3 regions of the Nocardia coffeae genome follow, and region 3 is predicted to be linked to each of the others. Evidence: riboswitches for the same ligand, from Rfam matches in the RefSeq annotation. Region 3 holds a riboswitch; each other region holds the start of a gene.

Region 1 (6,717 bases), on a different contig from region 3:
AGCTACGCCCGTTCGCCGACCACGCGGCACTGTTCGCCGCGGCCGAGGTCGGATTGTCCGCACTCTCGGCGGCGGATCTGGAGCGGGCCTTCGAACCGCTTGCGCCCGAGCCGTTCTCCGAGCGGACCCTGGCGGAGCTGTGCCGGATCACCCGCGAGCGAATCGACCGCATGCTCGGGCCCGCAGCGGGATTCCCCGAATACTGAACGCCCGGCGGCGAGCCGATTTCGGTTCTACTCTGGTGCCATGTCCAGGTCGTTGCCCACCGTCGCTTCCCGGGTATCGGACACGCTCATCGCTCGTGGCCATCACGGCGTCATCGTCACCCAGGCCCAACCCGCCCACACCGCCGCCGAGGCCGCGCAGGCGCTCGGCGTCGACGTGGGCGCCATCACCAAATCGCTGCTGTTCCTGCTCGACGACGAACCGGTGCTGCTGCTGGTCTCCGGGGCGCATCAGGTCGATCTGACGCGCACCGGCGAGCGATTACAGGGTGCGCTCGCCCCGGCGCCCGCGCGGATGGTGCGCAAATTCACAGGCCAGCCGATCGGCGGGGTCGCACCCGTCGGTCATCCGGCGAATCTGTCCACATATGTGGACAACGCACTGTCCCGACATCGCGAATTGTGGGCGGCGGGCGGGCACCCCAATACGGTGTTCCGCACGTCGTTCAGCGAGTTGGTGCGCATCACCGCGGGCCTGGCGATCGACGTGGACTGACCCGTCGAGTGGGACGTACCGGACCACTCGGCGTGCTTCCCGACGTAGGTTGGATCTGTGTACGAGCTAGTGAGAATCACCTGTGCCGATGGCGAGGTGGCGCGATGAGCAACTCCCGGCAGTCGGAGATGTCCGAGGTGGAGCAGGCGGAATCGGCCACGTCGACGCAGCGTCCGGACGAGGCCGGCGGGATCACCGCGGCGCAGTTCCGTGGCGCGATGCGGCACTATCCGGCCGGAGTGACCATTGTCACACTCAACAACGGCGAGCGTCCGGTGGGCTTCACCGCGACCTCGTTCGCCTCGCTGTCCGCCGAGCCGCCGCTGATCTCGTTCAACATCGCCGAGACCTCGTCGAGTATCGAGGCCATGCTGGCGGCCGAATCGGTGGTCGTACATTTCCTGGGCGATCATCAGCTGCATCTGGCCCAGCGGTTCTCCCGCGCGGCCGAGGAACGGTTCGCCGACGATTCGCTGTGGACGTCGCTGGACAGTGGCGAGCCGGTATTGCACGACACCCCGATCTGGGTGCGCGCCACGGTCCACCAGCTCATTGCGATCGGCGATCACACGCTGGTCATCGGGCTGGTCACCCGGGTGCACGACACCACCGACGACGAACCGATCGCCGCACCGCTGCTGTACTACAACGGCTCGTATCACCGCCCGCGCGGACTGCAGTGAGATCTGCTGCGAGACAGCATCTTCGGCAGAGAACGCCTACGTGGCGGAGGCGATCGTCCCGATCCCCAACGCGGCGAGCACCCCGGCGCTGATCTGCTCCAGGCGATCTCGGACGCGAGGACGCTTCAGGAGCCGCACCGCACCCGCCGCGGCGACCGCGAGTACCACCATTTCCGTTGCGGCGATACATGATTCGATCGCACCGAGGGTCAACGTCCCGCCGAACGTGACATGGGTCAGGAATTGCGGGAGCACCGCGAGGTAGAACAGGCCGACCTTCGGATTCGACAGACAGGACAGTATCCCGGCGACGGCCGCGGATCGCGTCGATGCCGCACGGCCCGACACCGTCGCGCGGGCCGGATCCGGCTGCTGCGCCCCGGCCGTGTTCGCACGGGCCCGGCGATGATCGCGCAGAGTGCGAATTCCCAAGTACACCAAGTAGATTCCGCCCGCGATCTTCAGCACACGATACGCGGTCGCCGACTGCTCCAGCAGCGCGGCGACACCGGCCGCGACCACCACCGCCCACGCGATCCCGCCGAGCGCGGAACCCACCGCGGCCGCCACAGCTGGCCGGCGCCCGGCGATCGCGTAGCGCAGCACCAGGAACGTATCGGGCCCCGGCGTGAGAGCCAGCAGAACGCACAGTCCGACGAAGCCCAGCAGCAGCGAAACAGTCACCGGACCACGCAAGCGCAGTGCGGCGCGCAGCGCAAGCGAAATTCGAGCCGAGGTTGACAAGACCCGACGACCTCTGCCAATCTCGGGTCAGGTCATGAGTGCCAGCGTCAAGCCCCGGCTAGCTGGTCGGCAACCCTCCTCCGCGGTGGGGTGCTCCGGGTGACGACCGGGCCGTAGCCCGACCGGGTGCGGCAAGCGCGGGCTCCCGTTCATCTCTCCTCGGGATCCCTGTCCCGAAGGGATTGTGTGATGACTGCCGTACTCGATCAGACCTGTGCCCCGATCGCTCGCGTATCCGGATGCGATCTGCGAGTTCCGTTGGTGCAGGGCGGAACTCGGACGTACGCCAATTTCGACTACGCGGCCAGCGCCCCCGCTCTGGCGCAGGTGTGCGACCGGGTGAACGAGTTGTTGCCGTACTACGCCAGCGTGCACCGCGGCGCGGGTTACGCCTCGCGCATCTCCACCGACTGCTACGAGAGCGCGCGCACGTCGGTCTCCCGCTTCCTGAACTGCGCCGACGATCAGGTGGTCGTCTTCACCCGCAACACCACCGATTCGCTGAATCTGTTGGCCGCCTGCGTCCCCGGGGACACCGTCGTACTCGATATCGAACATCACGCCAACTTCCTGCCCTGGACCCGGCACGGCCGCCGGGTGGTCACCGCCGCCGCGACGATCGACGAGACCATCCGCCGCCTGGTCGCCGAGCTGTGCACCAAACCCGCTGCGCTGCTTGCGGTCACCGGGGCATCGAATGTGACCGGCGAGGTGCTGCCGCTGCGTCGGCTGGCGCAGATCGCGCACCAGTGCGGTGCGCGAATCCTGGTCGATGCCGCGCAATTGGCGCCGCATCGTCGAATCGACCTGTGCGACATCGGAATCGACTACCTCGCCCTGTCCGGCCACAAGCTCTACGCACCGTTCGGCGCGGGTGTGCTGGTCGGCCGCCGGGACTGGCTGGACGCGGCCGAACCGTATCTGGCCGGTGGCGGCGCGGTCCGCCGGGTCAGCACGACCGATGCCGAGTGGGCCCCCGCACCGCAACGTCACGAGGCCGGTTCCCCGAACGTTCTGGGCGCGGCCGCGGTGGCCGCCGCCTGCGACACTCTCGGCTCGATCGATGCGCAGGCCGCCGCCGAACACGAGCGCGCCCTCACCGAACGACTGCGTGACGGACTGCAAGCCATTGCGGGAGTGAACTTCCTGCGCATCTGGTCGGACAGCGCCGACAGCGTCGGCATCCTCGCGTTCACCCTCGACGGATTCGCCCCCGGCCGGGTCGCGGCCTACCTGTCCGCCGAACACGGCATCGGCGTCCGCGACGGCCGATTCTGCGCCCATCCCCTGCTGGACCGCCTCGGCGTCGACGGCGCGATCCGCGTGAGCGTCGGCCTGGGCACCCGCGCCGCGGATGTGGACCGGCTGATCGAGGCCGTGGCCGCCCTTACCACCGATGGTCCGGACTGGGATTACACCTGCACCGACGGCCAGTGGAATCCCACCCCCGAAACCCGTCCCGGCCTGTCCGGAACGGCGGGCACCGCACCCTGCACATTCTGATTCGCTGTCCTCAAGGCACCAGATAGCGGGCGGCGAGCACCTCCAGTAACGGGTCATCCTCGGTGACCGCGTCGAGGGCCTCGAGATCCGCCTCGACCGCGATCTGCCGAGGGTCGTCGTGCTCGCTGTCCGGCGCCCTGTCCTCGTGCAGTTGACGCACGAGCTTGTCCCGGATGCGCGCCTTCAGAGAATCAGCCATGCCCACCAGCATGCCGAATGCTCAGCAAACTCACCACGACCATGCCGGGACTACACCGGCGCCAGCCAGCTACCCCAGGGCGTATTACGCACGACGGTGAATACCGCGAGCAAGGCCAGAATTATGCACAGGGTCGTGCGGCTCATCGCCCACCGCCGACCCGGCACCCCCCGCCAACGCCGCACCACCCACTCACCCCACCACAGCGAAAATCCCACGATCAGCGGCAACAGAAAAACATTGCTGTGCACGGCGTCCAGCACATGCCCCTCGGTCAGATCATGCATCCCCCGCAACCCCCCGCACCCCGGACACCACCACCCGGTCAACGCATAGAACGGGCAGATCCCGTACGACCCCTCCACATGCGGATCGTAGAAATGCACGACCGCGGCTGCGGCCAGCGCCATACCCCCGATCATCGCCGGAGTCCCCAACCCCCGCCACCGGGACCGAGCCGCGATCGGCAGCGTGTGCGCGTTATCCACAGTCATCCACGGTAATCGCCCCGTATCCACATCCGCCAGGTCACCGCGGCTCGGTGAAACGCGTCAGCGAGCGGGTCGCGCACCGCCGACCCGCGTCCGCCTCTGCGTACTCGGCGATCGGCAATGCCGAATTCAGCACGCCCGCAACGACATCCGCGCGTCACTCCCGCTGGGCGAAGCGCAGGGTATTGCCGAAGGGGTCCGTCACGGCGAATCCGGGACCACCCGGCCCGTCCTCGGGCGGGCCGGGGCGGGCGTATCCGTAGTCCTTGGCGGCGAGTTCGGCATGCCAATTGTGGATATCGCCGACCGTTATCCACAGCACCGTGCCGGGAGTTCCGTCGCCGTGATGTTCACTCACATGGACGACAGCACCGGACCGGGACAGTTGTGCATAGAGCGGCAGACCGGGTTCGAAGCGATGTTCCCAGTCGATCGCGAAACCCAGGTAGTCGCAATAGAACCGGTACGCCTTGGCGACGTCGTAGATGCGCAGGATGGCGATCGGGGCGGCGAAGCTGATCGAGTCGGCCATGTGGCGATCCTATTGCCGCCGACCCTGATGTGCGGCGATCCGTTGGCTGACCGGGGCGGTGAGCACACCTGCCAGTATGTCGACGAGTTCGGCCCAGGCGGTGGTGTCGTCGGCGGCCACGCGGCCGTCCTGGACGGCACGTTCGTGGTCGGCCAGCAGGGAGAACAGCACCGTGGGTAGCGCGCGTAGTCGACGCATGCGCACGGGCGCGGGTAGTTCCGGCAGGTCACGGTCGAGGCGGTGCATGATCACCCGGACCGAGGTGCGGCGCGTGCCGCGCAGATTGGCCTCGTCGGTCACCGCGGGATGAGTACGAATCTGTTCGAGAAACCTTGCGTAGTAACCGATTCCGTGCTTCGAACCCAATTCGAACATGGGCACCACCAGCGCTTCGAGCAGTTCGTGCACCCCGTCCGGCTCATCGGCGGCGGCGAGTTCGGCGAGCAGTTCCAGGCGGCGCACCTCGAGGGTGGCCATCCGCTGTTCGACGACGGCCTCGATGAGCCCGTCCCGGGAGCCGAAGTGGTACTGCACCGCGGAGTTGTTCCGCTGTCCCGCCGCCGCCGCGATATCGCGCAGCGGCACCAGTTGTCCACGCTCGGCGATCAGCCGCTCCGCCGCGCGAAGAATCCGCTCGCGCGCTGTTATCTCTGCCACAGGCAGCAGAATAATCACTCACCAGGACGAACGGAACAATCTCTTGACAATTAAGCACCAGTTCTTAAGACTTTGTGACCGGTAACACATCATTTGCGTCGAACAATAGATCCGACGCGGCAGCCCCGACACACCGGATACGCGTTACGGCGTATCCACGAGGAGGACAACTCGATGATCCTGGACACCTTCCGTCTCGACGGCCGCGTCGCCGTCGTCACCGGCGCCGGTCGTGGCATCGGCGCCGCGACCGCCCTCGCCCTGGCCGAGGCCGGCGCCGACGTCGCGATCGCCGCCCGCACCGCCAGCCAGCTCGATGACGTGGCAGGCAAGATCCGCGGCCTGGGCCGCAAGGCGATCACCGTCCCCTGCGATCTGTCCGATCTCACCGCGGTCACCGCCCTGGCCGAGACCGCCGCCGCGGAACTGGGCCGGATCGACATCGTGGTCAACAACGTCGGCGGCACCATGCCGAACACCTTCATGACCACCACGACGGAATTCCTCGAGGAGGCGTTCCGCTTCAACGTCAGCACCGCACACGCGCTCACCCAGGCCGCGGTCCCGCACATGCTGCGCGGCGACGGCGGTTCGGTGGTCAACATCAGCTCGATGATGGGCCGCTCCCCGGGCCGCGGCTTCCTCGCCTACGGAACCGCGAAAGCCGCACTGGCACACTGGACTCGGCTGGCCGCGACGGATCTGTCACCGCGTATCCGGGTCAACGCCATCGCGGTCGGCTCGGTGCTCACCTCCGCACTGGAGGTCGTCGCCCAACAGCCGGAGGTCAAGAAGACCATGGAGGACGCGACTCCGCTGGGCCGGTTGGGCGAGCCGTGGGAGATCGCCGCGGCGATCGTCTATCTGAGTTCTCGCGCAGGCGGTTACATCACCGGCAAGGTGCTCGAGGTCGACGGCGGTATCGAGGCCCCGAATCTCGCACTGGGCCTTCCGGATCTGTGAGGAATGGCAATGACCTGTCGCGTAGTGCAGTGGAGCACGGGCAATGTCGGGCACTGGGCGTTGCGATCCATCATCGCCCGGCCCGAACTGGAACTGGTCGGGGTCTGGGTGTCCAGCGAGGCCAAGGCCGGTAAGGATGCCGCCGAACTCGCCGGACTCGACACCCCGACCGGCATCGCGGCCACCACCGACGCCGAGGCGCTGCTAGCGCTGAAACCCGACTGC
Region 2 (6,717 bases), on a different contig from region 3:
GGGCCAGCACCAGCGTGCCGAACGTCGGTGCGAGCACGGTCGCGAGATTGCCCACCGTGAACGCGACCATGAGCACGATCAGCAGCCGCTTGCGCGGTACCCGCGCGCACAGCGCGGCGATCACCGGCGCGCCGACCACCACACCCAGCGCATACGCCGACACGCTGTACCCGGCCGACGGCTCGGACACGTGCATGGCCTGCGCGATATCCGGCAGCAGGCCCATCGTGACGAATTCGGTCGTGCCGATGCCGAATCCGCCCAGCGCCAGCGCCAGCATCGCGGGAATGTGCCAGCTCGTGCGCGGCGACGGCACATCCTGCGGCGACTGGACGGCCGGATCACTGTCACGACGGGCGGGCGAGGGCTGCGCGGACACTTCGGACGCGGAGAGGGATTCGGGCACGGTCACCGGCAACGCGACGACGACCGGGCCCGATACCCGGGTCGTCGGTGATCTCCCTCACCGTCCGCGACGTCGATTCCGAGCGGATTCCGAATCGGCTCGGCGGCAACGGTTTCCGCTATGGACCCGACCGGGATACACCGCGCTGTAACCGGAATCACCGCACCGCGCGCCCGATCGGCCGCCGGTGGCGAGCCGGGGTTCGCGCCGCTTCCGGCGAAGCACACCGGTCACCGGAAACAGTTCGGGCACCCGCGGCCACCGCATGCGGTGGGGGCGGGTGCCCGGTGTTTCAGCTCGTCGCGGCGGCGTTCGCGCCGGACGAGCAACCAGCTCAGCTCAGCTGGCGCGCCAGGTTGGCATCGAGAACGCCGAGGAACTCCTCGGTGGTCAGGTAGCCCTGATCGCCGCCGACCAGCAGCGCGAGGTCCTTGGTCATCTGGCCGTCCTCGACGGTCTTGATGACGACGTCCTCGAGGGTCTGCGAGAAGCCGATCACCTCGGGGGTGTTGTCCAGCTTGCCGCGATGAGCCAGGCCACGGGTCCACGCGAAGATCGACGCGATCGGGTTGGTGGAGGTGGGCTTGCCCTGCTGGTGCATCCGGTAGTGCCGGGTGACGGTGCCGTGTGCGGCCTCGGCCTCGCAGGTCTTGCCGTCCGGGGTCATCAGCACCGAGGTCATCAGGCCCAGCGAGCCGAAGCCCTGCGCGACGGTGTCGGACTGGACGTCGCCGTCGTAGTTCTTGCACGCCCAGACGTAACCGCCCTCCCACTTCAGTGAGGAGGCGACCATGTCGTCGATCAGGCGGTGCTCGTAGGTCAGACCGGCCGCGTCGAACTGCGGCTTGAACTCGGTCTCGAACACCTCCTGGAAGGTGTCCTTGAACATGCCGTCGTAGGCCTTCATGATGGTGTTCTTCGTCGACAGATACACCGGATAGTTCTGCTGCAGACCGTAGTTCAGCGAGGCCCGCGCGAAGTCCTCGATCGACTTCTTGAAGTTGTACATACCCATCACGACGCCGCCGTCCTCGGGCATCTTGACGACCTCGTGGACGATCGGCTCGCTGCCGTCCTCCGGGGTGAAGGTGAGCGTGACGGTACCGGCCTGGTGCACCTTGAAGTCGGTGGCGCGGTACTGGTCGCCGAAGGCGTGGCGGCCGATGATGATCGGCTTCGTCCAACCCGGGACCAGACGCGGAACGTTCGAGATGATGATCGGTGCGCGGAAGATGGTTCCGCCGAGGATGTTGCGGATGGTGCCGTTGGGCGACCGGTACATCTTCTTGAGGCCGAATTCCTCGACGCGCGCCTCGTCGGGGGTGATGGTGGCACACTTCACGCCGACGCCGTGCTCCTTGATGGCGTTGGCGGCGTCGATGGTCACCTGGTCGTCGGTCTTGTCCCGGTACTCGATACCGAGGTCGTAATACTCGAGATTCACATCGAGGTACGGGTGAATCAGCTTGTCTTTGATGAACTGCCAGATGATTCGGGTCATCTCGTCGCCGTCGAGTTCGACGACGGTTCCCTCAACCTTGATCTTGGACATGGATCTTCGTGTCCTCCTAGGATGGTGCTCCCATTGTTCCGCCAGGTGAACACGCTTGTGAGCGGACCCAGCTGTTCAACAGACAACGTATACGCCCCGTGTTGTCCACGAGACTCGAGGTGCCAAACAGAACAAGCGTACTGGTGCGGTGGATCTCATCGGCATCGGACCTACCTCGATTGATACATCTGTCACATTTACGCATGTCGACTTTACTGCGTACAACCCCTGCGGTAGGCGGCAAATTCCGGCCGGACCTGGTGAAATCCACCACGGGTTTCGAACTCCCGCGGGCTCCGGCTACGATGTCCGGAAGGTCATGAGCACCAGCGCCAAGCCCCGGCTCGCTGGTCGGCAACCCTCCTGTTGCGGTGGGGTGCTCCGGGTGATGACCGGGCTCCCGAGGGTCGGGAGCAAGCGCGATCATCAGGAGGAATTCCGAAATGTGTTGTAGCCGTCCATTATCCGGACCCCGCTGACGCCCGCCGGCAGACCTCTCGGAGCATGACATGAGTAACTCCACCGCGCCCGCGTCCGATCCGGACTCCGTGCCGCGCAGCCCACAACACACATCGATATTCGCTGATCGCCCCGGGTATGCCCGCGCGACGCCGAGGCCCCGGAACGCTGTGGCTACCATCGAGGACGTGTGTTCCCCCGTCGTCGACCCGGTTTCGGGCACCCGTGCGCGGACAGTCCGCGCGATGATCGCCGGTCCCAGGGATGAGCGGATCTCGCCTCCCGAGGCGGCGGTGGCGCGGTGACCGTGAGCATCGACCGGAGCGCATTCAGTAATCACGCAGCAACCTTGCTGCCGCCGCCGGACGGAAGTCTGGGCACGATCGCCGTCGGCGAGATCCGGCTCGAGAGCGGGGACGTGGTTCCCGGCGTCGAACTGGCCGTCCAGCGCTGGGGCGAGCTGTCGCCCACCGCGGACAACGTCGTGCTCATCGAGCACGCGCTGACCGGCGACTCGCACGTCACCGGCGCACCCGACGACCTGCATCCACTGCCCGGCTGGTGGGACGGCATCGTCGGACCGGGCGCGCCGCTGGACACCGACGAGTGGTGTGTGATCGCCACCAACGTGCTGGGCGGATGTAAGGGCAGCACCGGTCCGGCAACTCCGGGGCCGGACGGAAAGCCTTGGGGAGCAAGGTTTCCCGGAATCTCCATTCGCGACCAGGTGACCGCCGAGGTCGCGCTGTTCGACCTGCTGGGCATCGAGCGGATCGCCGCGGTGGCCGGTGGCTCGATGGGCGGCATGCGAGTGCTGGAGTGGATCGTCGGACATCCGGAGCGGGTGGGCGCGGCGCTGGTGCTGGCCGTCGGGCCGCGTGCGACCGCCGACCAGATCGGCACCCAGACCACGCAGATCGCCGCCATCACCGCCGACCCGGACTGGCAGGGCGGGAACTATCACGGCACCGGCCGTGCCCCGACCAGTGGTCTGGGCATCGCCCGGCGCATCGCGCATCTGACCTACCGCACCGATTTCGAACTGGATCACCGTTTCGAGAATCACGCCCAGGGCGATGAGGACCCCCGGCGCGGTGGCCGCTACGCGGTGCAGAGCTATCTGGACCACCAGGCCCGCAAACTCGCGAACCGCTTCGACGCGGCCAGCTATGTGCTGCTGACCGAGGCCATGAACCGGCACGACATCGGCCGCGGGCGCGGCGGGGTGGCAGCGGCACTCGCCGCGACATCGGTGCCCTGCGTGGTCGGGGGTGTCGATTCGGATCGGCTGTATCCGCTGCGGACCCAACAGGAACTGGCCGATCTGCTGCCCGGCTGCGCGCGGCTCGAGGTCGTGCACTCCCGGGACGGCCACGACGGCTTCCTGACCGAGACCGAGGCGGTCGGCAAACTGCTCGCCCAGACGATGGATCTGGCACGCACCACACGCCCGTGACCGCGGGCGATGCGGTGCGGGGTTCGGTTCAGCCCACGCCCAGGCTGCTGATCGTCGCCGCCAGCGCGATGATCGTGCCGCCCAGCACCGCGTAGGTGACGACGTCGAAGGGTTTGCTGCGCACGGCCAGCAGGCCGACCCGCACCTCCGGCAGTACCAGCCGCAATGCCGAGGCCAGCAGCGGTGCGCCGCCGATGACGAACGCCCCACGTCGCCACCGATCCTGCACCAGGAACACCACAGCCACCACCAGCACAACCGCCACCAGGACCATCGGCAGCTGGTTGCGCAGGAATCCGAGCGGACGTTCGGACTGAGCGGTCGCGGAAGCATCGGTCACCCCCCGATTCTCGCATTCGTTCGCCGGAACCTCCCGGCGCCCGGGTGGGGACGGGAGGGGACGTAGGGTTCATCCCGTCCGGACGTGAGGAAAGGCTGCGTTCTGCTGTGCTGAGGCTGATGTTCTTCGAACCACGGATTCCGCCGAATACCGGCAACGCCATTCGGCTGGCCGCGGGGACCGGGTTCTCGCTGCACCTGATCGAGCCGCTGGGCTTCGATCTGTCCGAGCCCAAGCTGCGCCGGGCCGGGCTGGACTATCACGACCTCGCCTCGGTCACCGTGCACGAAAACCTTTCCGCCGCATGGAAATCCCTGAACCCCGAGCGGACGTTCGCCTTCACCGCGGCGGCGGACACCCATTACACCGATATCGCCTATCGCGAGAACGATGTGCTGTTGTTCGGGCCGGAGCCGACCGGGTTGCCCGAGCAGGTGCTGTCCGATCCGCACATCACCGAGCGGGTGCGGATTCCGATGCTGCCCGGCCGGCGGTCGATGAATCTGTCCAACGCCGCCGCGGTCGCGGTGTACGAGGCGTGGCGGCAGCTGGGCTTTCCGGGGGCGGTCTAAGCCCGGCCGGGCGGGTACCGGTCGGCGATCTCGAAACGCTTGAAGCGGGAGGTGGCGCCACCGGTGAGACGAACCGAACTCTTCGACACACCCAGATGCGCGGCGAGCAGTTCGATCGTCGCCTCGTTCGCCTTCCCCTCGACCGCCGGTGGGCGCACGTACAGCCGCAGGGCGCCGTCCTCGAGGACCTCGACGAGCGGGCCCTTGCGGCTGTTGGGCGTGATGGTCGCCCGGACCACTGTCGGCATGTCGCACAGCGTAACCACGGGCCTCGCGATCCCACATCCGCCGGCTAGACATGTGGGAGCCGCATGTCGAGGACGTCGTGCGCGAGGACCTGCAACTGTCCGGGTGTGGTGAGTAGCAGATCACCGGTCTGGGTGGTGCGCGGCTGCTCGGAACCGGTACGGCGGAGTTCGAGAGCGGTCGCCGGAGTGAGCGAGCCGTACCGGAGCGTCTCGCCGCCGCCGCGCCGCTCCCACCGCGTGCCGGATCGGTTCCAGACGGCGGTGGCGAGGCGGCCCGGAGATCCGGACTCCCAGTTCGCGTAGGTGGCGGTCAGATCGGCGCCGTCCCAGCGCAGATCCTCGAGGGCCGAACAGTCCGAGGCCGCGGGCGGGTCCAGCGTCTGGATCCGATCGTTCAGCAGGTCGATACGCAGTAATCGCGCTGTGCCGCAGGAAATTCCGTCGCGGATTCGGCCCGCGATCGCGACCGCCTGCCCGTCCGGCCGCAGCGCCGCCCGGTCGAAAGCGGTGTTGACGCCTTCGATCCGGCCCAGCGCGCGTGCGACGCCGGTGTCGGTATCGACGAGGGAGAGATGATTGATCCCCCAGGACGCACCGGGTGGCGACTCGACCCGGTCGAGAACGAGCACCCGCTCACCTGCCGCGAGCAGGTGTGGGCCCGACACCACGGCCCCCGGCGCGATCGGATCCGGTGGCGGCAGGGTGATCCTGGCGCGCGTGATGGGATGCGGATCGCGCAGGTCGGCCTGGATGAAAGTGTCCGGCTCGTTCCACCAGCCGACCGTCGTCCCGTGCAGCGGGAAGATGCGAGCACAGTGGCAGTCCACGCGACCCGGCAGCGCCGTGCCGCGCACCGCCTCCATCGCGGTGAGTGCACCGGAGCCGTCGAGGGCGTAGATATGGGAATTGTCCTGTGTGAAACCGCTGTCGGAATAGCTCCCGCGATATCGCGCGACCACGCGCTGCGATGTGGCCAGGACCAGTTCGGTGCGAGTGCGGAAGATGAACGCCCGCGCACTCGCCGACGCATCGGCGCTTCTGCCCGTATCCGGCCGCGCCGGGGATATTCCGGCGGCGCAGCCCGAGACGATCAGCGCGCACCCGATCAGCGCCGAAATCGTTGCCCCGCAGGGATTACGGCCGGTCATCCGAGTACCTCCAAGGCTCGGCGGTAGTAGGTCTCACGAGCCTGCAGGCCGTTGTATCCGCCGTTCACCGCGCGGGTGACGGCGGCGAAATCACCGGCGTCGGCCAGGGCGTTGATATTGCGAGAGGTCCAGTACCACTGCGCGATCCGGAATCCGACATCCGGCGCAGCGGCCTGTTCGGGATTGCCCTCGAGATCCAGGCCCAGGGCCTGACCCGCGGCGCGGTAGTTGGCGCGGCCGGTCAGCTGGATGGGGCCGCGGCCGTGATAGCGCGGGCCGTCGCCCGGCTGTGTATTACCGGCGGCGGTATTCGGCTGGCCCGGGTCGTACTGGTGGAAGTAGGCATCGTCACCCAACTCCTCGAAATACCGGAATTCACAACTCTCGTGGGCCAGCTGCGCCAGGAAGGCGGCTCGACGCGCGGATGTGCTGATATCGCCCTCCCGCATGGCCGCATCGAGGGCCGGCAGATACTGCTGGGCCCGATCCATCGGCAGATTCGGCATGATCGCGGTGAGCTGCTCGGCCGTGATGCC
Region 3 (6,717 bases):
GTCGTCGATTCGGTCGCGGATCTGGTTGGGCGAACGGCGAATCCGTTCGACGCCTGAGCGGGCCGGGGCGAATCTCGTTCGGACCGAATCACGCTGCGGCCGACTCACGTTCGGATCGAGGGACCACATGCCGCCACTGCGGCTGGAGCTATTCCTGAGCAGTTCGGTTACAAGGCCGAGCGGACGGTGTTCCACCCGAGCTCAGGACAGCACCTCGTCGACACTGCCAGCGGTCAATATCCGACGGCTCCACAGCTTCAACTGCGCGACGTCGGCTTCACGAACCACCCGCACGACCGAAGAGTCCAGAGAACCGAACCTGTCAGCCAACTGTTCGAGAAGCATCTGGGCACGTCCACGCGCCTCCCCACGTGCTTCGAGGGTTTCAACGTTCGACACAGCGACCTCCTTGGCTACCGGACCGAGCGGATCTACGAATGATGATGCGTTCGCCACTGCGCCGCATCGGCGCGCATTCGCAATCCACGGTGATGATCGGCGACCGGATGGACACCGACGCTCAGGCCAGCACCTCATCGACGCTGTCGGCCGTCAATATCCGACTGCTCCACAGCTTCAACTGCTCGGCATCGGCATCACAAACGACCCGCTCGAGCGAGGCATCCAACGGACCGAACCTCTCGACCAAAAGTTCGACAAGCAGTTCGGCACGTCCACGTGCTTGAAGGGTTTCAAGGGCTGTCACAGTGACCTCCTTGGCGATGGGGCCGAGCGGATCGGCGAATTGATCGACCGCGTCCGGAGACAGTTTACCGGCGACCAGGACGTAGTTGACGAACGTATCGAAGACCTCCCGGCCTTCCGGCGAATCCAGAATCTGCTGGAAGTCAGGACTAAGGTGCAGGAGGACCGGCAGTGCAGCCGGGTCACCGGGCGCGAGCCTCTCCGCAACGAATGTCACCCGCACCTTCGGAGTCAATGCGCGATCCATCAGCGCGGGCATGCCGATCGCGTTGACGTCGTCGAGGAAGTACCTCATCCGGGGCAGGTAGTCCGCCAGCGCCGCATGGGTATCCGGGTCCAGGTCGAACAGTTCGCTGACCTGCAACGGGGCGCGCCAGATCAGGCCCTGCGGCCCGACGTGCACGACCAGCGGAACGACCGCAGGAATTTTTCGAGCATTCTCATGCTCGAGCAGATACTTGCGGATGATTGCGACGACGTACTCGAGCATCCGGAACGCCATCAGCGAGTGCGGTTCGCTCTGATGCTCTGCCAGCAGGTAGACGAACGCCGGGCGGTGATCCGTGCGGGTGCGGGTGCGGAACAGCAGATCTATGTAGCGGCTGCGCAGATCGAACGGGACCATGCTGCCGTCCACTCGCTCGAGGTCGGTCCAAACGAGTTGATCAACAACCTCTTTCGGCAAAGCAACCCGGAACTCCGATGCGGCATCGGCCGGGTTGTCCAGCATTTTGCGGAACAGCGCGTCGTGTGGGTTCGGCGGACCGGACGTCATGTTGGAAAGATTACCCACACCCGCCCGACATCCGGAAAAACTAAAATGTTTGCGTAACAACAGCTTTCACTGAAACTGCAGCAACCTAAAACCCGGCCACTCTGGCTATTTCATTGCGAAACCTGTTCCAGACGTATCAGTTTCAAGTAAGTACAGTTCGAAACAGCACGAGTCATTCACCAGAGATAGATGAATCCATTTATGCGACAAGGACTTCGACATGATTCGCACCGCACCGCACCGAGATGTTCAGGGGCGCTGCGAAGCCGGGGTCCAGCCCTCCTCGGCCGCCCCGGCCACGCCACCGCCCGATTTCACCCGGTAGACGATCTCCACCGCGCCGGCGTCCAGCGTGCGGGAGCTTTCGAATTCGAGCCCGGTCTCGACGCTCACCGCATCGGTCAGGCGCAGGCCGCCGCCCAGCAGGAACGGCAGCACGACCAGTTCGAGTTTGTCCAGCGCACCGAGTTCGCGGAAGGTCTCGATCGTGCGCGGGCCGCCGATCAGGTGAACATCACCGCCGTGATTGGCCGCCCGCAACGCCGCCAGCAGCCGGACCGGATCACTGTCCACCGTCACGTGGTCGGGCGTCCCGGCCGGACGCTCGGACGCCAGTACGAACACCCGCAGATCCGGCCAGGGCCAGAAGTCGTTGGTCAAGGCGGGTTCGAAGGTGGTGCGGCCCATCAGCGCGGCCTCGCAGGTCTTCAGGAATTCCGCGATGCCGTGGCTGCCGTGTCCGTGGGCGGGGTCGAGCACCTGCGGCGGCCACCCGTTGGGCGTGCTGACATAACCGTCGGCGCTCATGCACAAGCGAGCCAGGATCTGCATGCGAATACCTTCCCTGCGTTGTCGATTGCAGGTAGGACGACGCGGAATCGCGAAAATCATCGCTTGGCCGGGAAACGTCGGACGCTTCCCGGCCGCGATGCTCAGCCCAGCGCCTGATCCAGGTCGCCGAGCAGATCCTCGACGTCCTCGAGGCCGATGGAGATGCGCAGCACGCCGTCGGTGATCCCCACGGCCGCACGGCCTTCGGCTCCCATCGCGCGGTGCGTGGTGGTGGCCGGATGGGTGATCAGCGTCTTGGCGTCGCCCAGGTTGTTGGAGATGTCGACGATGCGCAGCCGGTTCAGCACCTCGAACGCGCGCTTCTTCGCCTCGGACGGGTCGGCGGCCAGTTCGAAGGTGACGACCGTACCGCCGCCGCTCATCTGCTGCCGCGCCAATTCGTACTGCGGATGTGACTGCAGGAAGGGGTATTTCACCCACGACACGGACGGCTGCTGCTCCAGGAATTCGGCAATCTCGTGTGCCGCCTGCACCGAATGACGCACCCGCAGCGGCATCGTCTCGAGCCCCTTGAGCAACGTCCACGCGTTGAACGGGCTCAACGCCGGACCGGTGTGCCGCATGAGATTCTTCACCGGGCCGCCGATGAACTCGCTGTCGCCCAGGATCGCGCCGCCCAGCACCCGGCCCTGGCCGTCGATGTGCTTGGTGCCCGAATACACGACCACATCCGCGCCCAGCGTCAGGCTCTGCTGCAGCAGCGGTGTGGCGAAGACGTTGTCCAGCACCACTTTCGCGCCCGCGGCATGGGCCAGCTCGGACACCCGGCGCACGTCCACCAGGGTCTGCATCGGGTTGGACGGGGTCTCGAAGAAGACGGCCGCGGTCGGCACCGACAGCGCCTCCTCCCACTGGCTCAGGTCCTCGCCGTCGACGAAGACCGTCTCCACACCCCAGCGCGGCAGGATCTCGTTGCACACCACGAAACAGGAGCCGAACAGGCTGCGCGCGGCGACCAGCCGGTCACCGTTGCCCAGCAGCGCGGCCAGCGCGGTGAACACCGCGGACATCCCGCTCGCGGTCGCGAAACACGCCTCCGCGCCCTCGATCAGCCGCATCCGCTCCTCGAACATCGCCACGGTCGGATTCCCGTAGCGCGAATACACGAAATGCTCGACGTCGCCGGTGAACGACGCCTCGGCCGCCTCCGCACTCGGGAACACGAAACCCGAGGACAGGTACAGCGCCTCGGAGGTCTCCTCGAATCCGGAGCGGCGCAGGCCGCCTCGCACACCAAGCGTGGCCGGGCCGACGCCCTCGGGCAGCGGTTTGTCGAAGGCTCCGCCGGTGATCACGACTGCCTCCAGGGCAGCCCCTCGGCACGCCAGCCCGCGCCGCCGCGATGGCCGTCGGCATCGAGCGGGCCCTCGAAACCGGCCAGGACGTTGTAGGAGGGTGTGAATCCGGCCGTGGTCGAGGCCGTCGCCGCACCGATGGATCGCTGGCCGGAGCGGCACAGGAAGATCACCGGCGCATCGCTGTCGGCCGCCCGGCCGGCGAGCGTCTGCTTCAGCTGATCGACGAAGGCGCCGTTGCGCTGACCGGCGCCGTCGACCCACTCGATCAGGGCCGTCGGCCGGTCGATCGCACTCGTCTCGGGCACCCCGACGAACCGCCACTCGGCCTCGGTGCGCACATCCACCAAAATGGCATCGGGATTGTCGCGCAACAGATCCCATGCCTGCTGGACAGTGATGTCACCCGCGTAACTCACTAGCTGAACCTCCTCGAAGAATCCGCACTTGCCGCGCCTGTTCGGCGGCGTGGCCAGGTCGTCACCCGGAGCACCCCACCGCGGAGGAGGGTTGCCGACCAGCGAGCCGGGGCTTGACGCTGGTGCTCATGACCTGAGATCGAGATTGCCTGGCCGCACACCCGCCTGTCAATCAGACACTGCAGACGAACCAGTCGTTGCCGGTTTGCGTGAGGTTCCAGGTCGACGTCGATTCGTGGCCGTCGACCGAGCTGGTCACCGTGACCTTGGCGCGTCTGCCGTTCGCGGTGGGGTCGGTCATGCGGACGATTTCGATCTTCTTTCCGGCCGCGTCCGGGCCCAACGGCGAGTGCGCGGGGTCGAATCCGCTGCATGCGGTGGCCGCGCGGCGCGCCGGGTCGGTGCCGCTCTGGGCAGTGGCGAAATTCTGGATCGCGGTGGCCAACCGGTCCGAAGTTGTGACATTCTTCTCAGCCGGCCGCAGCGCCGCCGCAATCAGGACACCGCCGATCACCAGAAGTGCGATCACCGCGGCAGCAATGAACGGCACCGGCGAGCGGACCGCCTCGTTCTGATCGATCGGGGTCGCGTCGGCGGCGGATTCCGGGTCACTCATATCTCGATCATCCCTGGTAGGGAGTGAGGTTCTCGCGCGCACCCCGAATCCGCGACCCGGACCGGGAACCGCGGCCATAGCAGTCACCGATAGAATCACCGCCAGCCCCGGCCACGGTCGGCGCGAACTCCGATCCCCGAGCGGCAACGATGCAGCATCGATCGGTATGAAGGATCGGCCGGAAACCCGGACCCACGTCAACTTAGCCTAAGCTAAGAACGACGGCTGAGAACATGACGACACAGATTTCGACCAAAGGGTGCGCAGAAGAATGACCGAAACCAGTGCAGAGTCGAAGGGCGAGGTGAACCCCACCTCCGAGTCCGACGCGCGCCCGCTTCGCATCGCGATCGTCGGCGCGGGACCGGCCGGAATCTACGCCGCCGACGCCCTGATGAAATCCGACGCCGACGTGAGCATCGACCTGTACGAGCGCATGCCCGCGCCGTTCGGCCTGATCCGCTACGGTGTCGCGCCCGATCATCCGCGCATCAAGGGCATCATCACCGCACTGCACAAGGTCCTGGACAAGCCGCAGGTGCGCCTGCTCGGCAACATCGACTACGGCACCGACATCACCCTGGCCGATCTGCGCCGGTTCTACGATGCGGTGATCTTCTCCACCGGCGCGAACGCCGACCGAGCACTGCCTGTCGAGGGCATCGACCTGGACGGCAGCTACGGCGCCGCGGACTTCGTGTCCTGGTACGACGGGCACCCGGACGTGCCGCGCGCCTGGCCGCTGGAGGCCGAGAAGGTCGCCGTGCTCGGTGTGGGAAATGTCGCACTGGACGTCGCGCGAGTGCTCGCCAAGACCGGCGACGAACTGCTGCCGACGGAGATCCCGCCGAACGTGTACGAGGGCCTCAAGGCCAACAAGGCCGTCGAGGTGCACGTCTTCGGGCGTCGCGGCCCGGCCCAGGCCAAGTTCACTCCGCTCGAACTGCGCGAACTCGACCACTCGCCGAATATCGAGGTCATCGTCGACCCCGAGGACATCGACTACGACGAGGGTTCCGAAGCCGCCCGCCGGCATTCCAAGCAGGTCGACATGGTCTGCAACACCATCGAGCAGTGGGCGATCCGCGACGTCGGCGCGCGCCCGCACAAACTGTTCCTGCACTTCTTCGAGTCACCCGCCGAACTCGTCGGCGAGGACGGCAAGGTCAAGGGCCTGCGCACCGAGCGCACTCAGCTCGACGGCACCGGAAACGTCAAGGGCACCGGCGAATTCCGCGACTGGGACGTCCAGGCGGTGTACCGCGCCGTCGGCTACCTGTCGCAGAACATCCCGCAGCTGCCGTTCGACGACCAGGCCGGAACCGTGCCCAACGAGGCCGGACGCGTCCTGGTCGACGAGAACGCCGACGGCGCCGGACGCTACCTGCCCGCCACCTACGTCACCGGCTGGATCAAGCGCGGCCCCGTCGGCCTGATCGGCCACACCAAGGGCGACGCCAACGAAACCATCGCCTGCCTGCTCGACGACGCCGCCGCTTTCACCGCCGCCGCCGAACCCGAACTCGACGCGGTCACCGACTTCCTGGAAAGCAAGGGCATCCCCTTCACCACCTGGGCCGGTTGGTACCGCCTCGACGCCCACGAACGTGCCCTGGGCGAGCCCCAGGGCCGCGAACGAGTCAAGGTCGTCGAACGCGAAGACATGCTCCGCGCCAGCGAGCCCCACAAACGCTGAAATTTTGGCCTCCGCTTCGCTCCGGCGGGTTTTCGGCGCTGTAAGGCTCGTCGCTGCGCCCTCGAGACTCGGCCTTCGGCCATGCGCTTCGAGGGCGCAGCGACGAGCCCGCGCCGAAAACCTTGGGGTTGGCCTTGTTGAGCCTTTCGCTTCGCGGGCGATTTCCAGCCGGACGGAGACGATTCGCCGCTGGGCGCGTCAGCCTTTCGCCTCGCTTCGCTTCGGCCGGCGAGGTTCGCGGGTGAGTCCAGTGCTGTCGAAGCGAAGCGAGACCGGCGTGCCGGGGGCGAAGCGTCTCTGTACGCCGGAACCGTCAGGCAAGTAACGTCAACCGTCAAGGTTTTCGGCGCGGGCTTGTC

The links. Region 3 has a riboswitch for S-adenosylmethionine ahead of K7711_RS44680 (rhodanese-like domain-containing protein). Riboswitches for the same ligand answer to the same signal wherever they lie in the genome.
Region 1: another riboswitch for S-adenosylmethionine. It lies ahead of K7711_RS04845 (aminotransferase class V-fold PLP-dependent enzyme); the one in region 3 lies ahead of K7711_RS44680 (rhodanese-like domain-containing protein).
Region 2: another riboswitch for S-adenosylmethionine. It lies ahead of metX (homoserine O-acetyltransferase MetX); the one in region 3 lies ahead of K7711_RS44680 (rhodanese-like domain-containing protein).

The regions. Positions count from the first base shown of each region.
Region 1 covers NZ_JAINZY010000001.1:1,101,445-1,108,161, forward strand. The annotation lists gene K7711_RS04825 (2-oxo-4-hydroxy-4-carboxy-5-ureidoimidazoline decarboxylase) at 1-206, shown strand, start outside; gene K7711_RS04830 (YbaK/EbsC family protein) at 247-720, shown strand; gene K7711_RS04835 (flavin reductase family protein) at 849-1,403, shown strand; gene K7711_RS04840 (LysE family translocator) at 1,440-2,087, opposite strand; SAM riboswitch class IV at 2,178-2,291, shown strand; gene K7711_RS04845 (aminotransferase class V-fold PLP-dependent enzyme) at 2,337-3,650, shown strand; gene K7711_RS04850 (hypothetical protein) at 3,661-3,849, opposite strand; gene K7711_RS04855 (DUF2752 domain-containing protein) at 3,900-4,343, opposite strand; gene K7711_RS04860 (glyoxalase superfamily protein) at 4,498-4,872, opposite strand; gene K7711_RS04865 (TetR/AcrR family transcriptional regulator) at 4,882-5,529, opposite strand; gene K7711_RS04870 (SDR family oxidoreductase) at 5,704-6,492, shown strand; gene K7711_RS04875 (NAD(P)H-dependent amine dehydrogenase family protein) at 6,502-6,717, shown strand, end outside.
Region 2 covers NZ_JAINZY010000003.1:647,646-654,362, reverse strand. The annotation lists gene K7711_RS16400 (MFS transporter) at 1-280, opposite strand, end outside; gene K7711_RS16395 (NADP-dependent isocitrate dehydrogenase) at 741-1,958, opposite strand; SAM riboswitch class IV at 2,274-2,384, shown strand; gene metX (homoserine O-acetyltransferase MetX) at 2,719-3,873, shown strand; gene K7711_RS16385 (DUF3017 domain-containing protein) at 3,902-4,147, opposite strand; gene K7711_RS16380 (tRNA (cytidine(34)-2'-O)-methyltransferase) at 4,321-4,785, shown strand; gene K7711_RS16375 (DUF167 domain-containing protein) at 4,782-5,033, opposite strand; gene K7711_RS16370 (hypothetical protein) at 5,078-6,181, opposite strand; gene K7711_RS16365 (glycoside hydrolase family 19 protein) at 6,178-6,717, opposite strand, start outside.
Region 3 covers NZ_JAINZY010000025.1:7,062-13,778, reverse strand. The annotation lists gene K7711_RS44705 (HAD-IIA family hydrolase) at 1-57, shown strand, start outside; gene K7711_RS44700 (hypothetical protein) at 202-399, opposite strand; partial or broken gene K7711_RS49495 (hypothetical protein) at 438-485, shown strand; gene K7711_RS44695 (Rpn family recombination-promoting nuclease/putative transposase) at 521-1,540, opposite strand; gene K7711_RS44690 (dihydrofolate reductase family protein) at 1,730-2,311, opposite strand; gene K7711_RS44685 (O-succinylhomoserine sulfhydrylase) at 2,413-3,627, opposite strand; gene K7711_RS44680 (rhodanese-like domain-containing protein) at 3,624-4,046, opposite strand; SAM riboswitch class IV at 4,066-4,180, opposite strand; gene K7711_RS44675 (Rv0361 family membrane protein) at 4,219-4,662, opposite strand; gene K7711_RS44670 (FAD-dependent oxidoreductase) at 4,934-6,358, shown strand.